DNA from 2 places in the Hymenobacter koreensis genome. Region 1 is predicted to be linked to the other one. Evidence: riboswitches for the same ligand, from Rfam matches in the RefSeq annotation. Region 1 holds a riboswitch; the other holds the start of a gene.
The links. A riboswitch is a leader RNA that binds a small molecule or an ion and turns the genes downstream of it on or off. The one in region 1 is predicted to bind S-adenosylmethionine.
Positions count from the first base shown of each region.

Region 2: it holds a riboswitch for S-adenosylmethionine, as region 1 does, so the genes downstream of both, ABD903_RS07030 (hypothetical protein) here and ABD903_RS17260 (amino acid permease) in region 1, are expected to answer to the same signal.

Region 1 covers NZ_BAABHA010000010.1:753,569-755,769, reverse strand. Annotated here, with positions in the region: gene ABD903_RS17265 (hypothetical protein) at 1-182, shown strand, start outside; SAM riboswitch class I at 379-471, shown strand; gene ABD903_RS17260 (amino acid permease) at 828-2,201, shown strand, end outside.
Region 2 covers NZ_BAABHA010000002.1:967,533-969,733, reverse strand. Annotated here, with positions in the region: gene ABD903_RS07035 (sulfite exporter TauE/SafE family protein) at 1-670, opposite strand, end outside; gene ABD903_RS07030 (hypothetical protein) at 806-1,141, opposite strand; SAM riboswitch class I at 1,570-1,664, opposite strand; gene hemH (ferrochelatase) at 1,822-2,201, opposite strand, start outside.

The sequences.
Region 1 (2,201 bases):
TGCAGCCGGGCTTCACCGGCGACTTCACCGCTACCCGCGTGAACTACACCCGCGTGGGCGTGAGTGTTTTTAAGCCGGTGGCCAAAGGTTTCGGGGTGGTGCTAGGCGCCAGCCAGTACGTGGGCGGCCGCAACCTGGGCCAGTCCACGGGCGTGTCGGCGGGTGTGTCGTACAACTACTAACCCGCTGATTGGCTGGTTATTCAACGGCCCTTTTCAGTCAGTCCAAAACAGCCTCCGCGCGCCTGCACCGTTAAAGCAGGCGCGCGGAGGCTGTTTTTATACCGGCCGTGAGGCAGACATAAATCGGGAACGATTTGCAGATGCGGCGAGGCGGCTCCTACCTTTGCGGCATCAATTCTTTACTGCTGAAGGATTGTTTTTATACAGAGGCGCGGAGAGACAGGCTCGACGAAACGCCGGCAACCCCCCGGAACATCCGGAACGGTGCCAAGTCCTGATCATATAAAAACAAGTTGCTGTGGGCGCTCTGGTCAGCCTTTTTGCTTCGTTTATCCGCCGTGGGGCGGCGTACTACCCATCTACCAACCCGCAGGCCATGGGCCTGCACGTAGAGGGCCGTTGCTGTTGTTGTTGAAGTACGCTTTCCGGTAACGGTCATCACACTTGTGCCCAATTGGGCGCTGATGCATAGCAGGACCTTACTCTCCTGCGGGTAGATGGCATTGCGCCATTTACACCTTCCTTCTGTCTTCTTTTTTGCTTCTCGTTTGGTAGCCCTAAGTAGGCGTCACCAAGCGTGGGCGTCACGCAATGCGCAAGGCACCGGTTTCCGGTAGCTCTCGGCCGATTGCAGCTTTCTTAATCATGCTTAAAAAATCGTTGGAACTGCTGCGGCTGGAAGCCGCAGAGACTGGCTCGCATACGCTCAAACGCAGTTTGGGGCCGTTTAACCTCATTGCCATTGGGGTAGGGGTAATTATTGGGGCGGGTCTGTTTTCGCTTACCGGTATTGCGGCCGCGAACCACACGGGCCCGGCCATTACCCTGTCGTTTATTGTGGCGGCCGTAGGCTGCGCTTTCTCGGCTTTGTGCTACGCCGAGTTTGCCTCTATGGTACCGGTAGCCGGCTCGGCCTATACGTACTCGTATGCCACGCTGGGCGAGCTATTTGCCTGGATTATTGGGTGGGATTTGGTGCTGGAATACTCCGTGGGGGCAGCCACCGTGGCCATCAGCTGGTCGCAGTACTTGGTGCGGTTTCTGGCCAAGTACGACCTGCACATTCCGCCGCAACTGGTGATGTCGCCGTTCGAAACCAGCACGCTGGCCGACGGCTCCACGGTGCATGGTGTGGTGAATTTGCCGGCCATTCTGGTGGTGTTAGCTATTACGGCCATCATCGTGCGGGGCACACAGGGCTCGGCGTGGTTTAACGCCATTGTGGTGGCCCTGAAGGTATCGGTGGTGCTCGTGTTCATCGCCCTGGGCTGGCGCTACATCGATCCGGCCAACTACCAGCCGTACATACCGGCCAACACCGGCAAATTCGGCGAATTTGGCTGGAGCGGGATTCTGCGCGGCGCCGGCGTGGTCTTCTTCGTGTTCATCGGCTTTGATATTGTGGCCACCATGGCCCAGGAAGCCAAGAACCCACAGCGCAACATGCCCATCGGCATTATTGGCTCCTTGCTGGTGTGTACGGTACTGTTCGTGCTGTTTGGGCACGTTATGACGGGCCTGGCCAACTTCTCGGAGTTCAAGAACAGCGCGGCGCCGGTAGCCATTGCCATCGAAAAAACGCCCTATGCCTGGCTGAGCTCGGCCGTAATTCTGGCCATTCTCATCGGCTACACCTCGGTTATTCTGGTCGATTTGTTGGGCCAGTCGCGGGTATTCTTCTCCATGTCGCGCGACGGATTGCTGCCGCGCGTGTTTTCGCAGGTGCATCCGCGTTTCCAAACCCCGCACAAGTCCAACCTGCTGCTGGGCGCTTTCATCAGCCTGTTTGCGGGCTTGGTTCCCATTAATGTAGTGGGCGAAATGTGCAGCATCGGTACGCTGCTGGCCTTTGTAATGGTGTGCCTTGCCGTACTGATAATGCGCAAACGCGAGCCAAACGCGCCGCGAGCCTTCCGTACGCCGTGGGTGCCGCTGGTGCCCATTCTCGGCATCATTACCTGCTTGATTATGATGCTCAGCTTACCTTGGGACACATGGTTGCGCTTGTTCGTGTGGCTG
Region 2 (2,201 bases), on a different contig from region 1:
GGGCAATGAGCGTACTGGTGACCAAGGGCCCCCAGCCGCCACCGCCAAACGAGTCGAGGAAGCCACCGAATGCGGCCAGCCAACCCAGACGGGTGGCTTTTCGCTTTCGTTCTATGCGACTAAGCGCCCGGGCCAGCAAGCGGAAGCCCAGGTAAAGCAGGTAAGTGGCCAAAACAGGCTTAACCCAAGTTGCATACCGCTCGCCGGTGTACGAAAGGAGCAGAGCGCCGCTCACTGCCCCCAATACTCCCGGCAGCACCAGCGCTTTTACCAGTCGGCGGTTCACGTTCCCCAGCTTGTAGTGCGAGTAGCCCGAGGCACCGCTGGCAAACATTTCGGCGGTATGAATGCTGGCGCTAACAGCCACCGGGCTCATGCCCAGTGACATGAGGCTAATGGCTGTAACCACCCCGTAGCCCATGCCCAGCAGTCCATCGACCAGCTGCGCCCCAAAGCCGACGGCCACAAAAATGTAGAACATGTTGGCGTTGCTGACGGCGTTCCATATCTGCGGCCAGGTATAATACAGCGACACAATATCAAACGCAAGCAGGGCCCCAAACGCTAACAGCGAAGCCGTTACAATGCGGCGCCACCTGGTTTCGGCAGTCGCAATGTGCCGGATGACCGACCGCGACACGGGATTCGGTGCTGCGGACGAATCGGTCACAACCGCAAGGGCAGGCTGGTCTTCAGCAGACTCTGGGTTTAGTCGAGCTTCGGGCATTTGCGGTTGTGGTAGGAGAATGAGGTAGCGCAGTGAGGTGGGTCAGACTGCTCAGCCGGAGTGGAAAAGATCAGCCGGCTAGTAGCCGCTCTGCTGGCGAAGTGCCAGCACGTAGGCCGAGGCCCTTTCGTGGGACAGGTCGGTTTCCTGCTGCACCACGCGCACCAGGGCTTGGTGCACGGCTGCGGTTAAGTAGCTCGTATTGGGGCAGAGGTAGGTGTGCGCCCCGGCCTGCAGCCAGCCGAATACATCAGGTATGTAAGCCAGCAGACGCTGCCGCAGGGCTGGATTGAGGGAACTGCTATACCGCCGATGAGTAAAGCGCCGGGGGACCTTTCGGCGGCTAGCAGGGTAAATCAGGAATGACCGCTGAGGCGTGTTGCCAGCCGCGGCCGAGAAAGGGAAAACAGGCATGAGTAAGTAGAAAATGGCCTAGCCGGCGGATACCGAAGCAAAATGGCGCAACGGCCTAGCGCTTCGGCCTGAACCAGTTGCTCGCGCAACTGCGCCACCTTCGCGTTAAGAGCGAAACGCCTATGCAGCAGGGGTAGGCGCCGCCCGCACGAGGAAACGCCAAGGGTGAAACCAGAAAACAGGGGGCTGAGGGAAACGGCGCGGCCTTAGCAGGAACGCGGCATTTCAGGCGTGCCGGAGCTGCAAACAGCAGCCAGCCGGTCACGAGTCAGCAGGAAATATGGGGAAAGGCGGCCCTCAACAACAACACGAGCACACGGGGAGTACCGCATAGGTACTCCGGCAGGTCGAGCCCATGGGCTTCAGCGGCCAAGTAGCCGGACCAGATAACGTTGCGCGAAGGGTGAGGGTGGAAGCCACGGCTCTTGTTTTTATATGGTCTGGACTTGGCACCGTTCGGGTAATACACCCGATGGTTGCCGGCGCTTCACGGAGCCAGTCTCTCCACGCCTCTGTATAAAAACAATCCTTTGGGAAAGAAAGAATTGGTGCCCAAATGTAAGGGCGACGATTTCAAAACCCCAAATACTTTTCCATCGGGCCACGAAAAACCGGCCAGTCGCCGCTGAGTAGCAGGCAACTGGCCGGTGGTAAAATCAACTCAAAAAGGGTGCTGGTACTTAGTTGCGGTGAATCATGTCGACCACGGCTTCCACCCACAGCGGGTGCGTGTTACAGCTGGCTACCAGCTGCCAGTGGCCGCCGCCTGCTTCCTCAAACATTTCCTTGAACTCTTCGCCCACCTCAATGGTGGTTTCCAGGCAATCGGCCACGAAAGCGGGGCTGAAGGCCAGCACGTTCTGGATGCCTTTGCCAGGGAATTCCTTCAGCACCTCGTCGGTGTAGGGCTGCAGCCATGGGTCGCGCAGGCGGCTTTGCAAGCGGCTCTGGAACGTTACGGTGTACTGCTCGGGCGCGAGGTCCATGGCCTTGGCTAGCAACCGCGAGGTTTCGTAGCACTGAGCGCGGTAGCAGTAGCGGTTGTTCTTGTTGTAGTGGT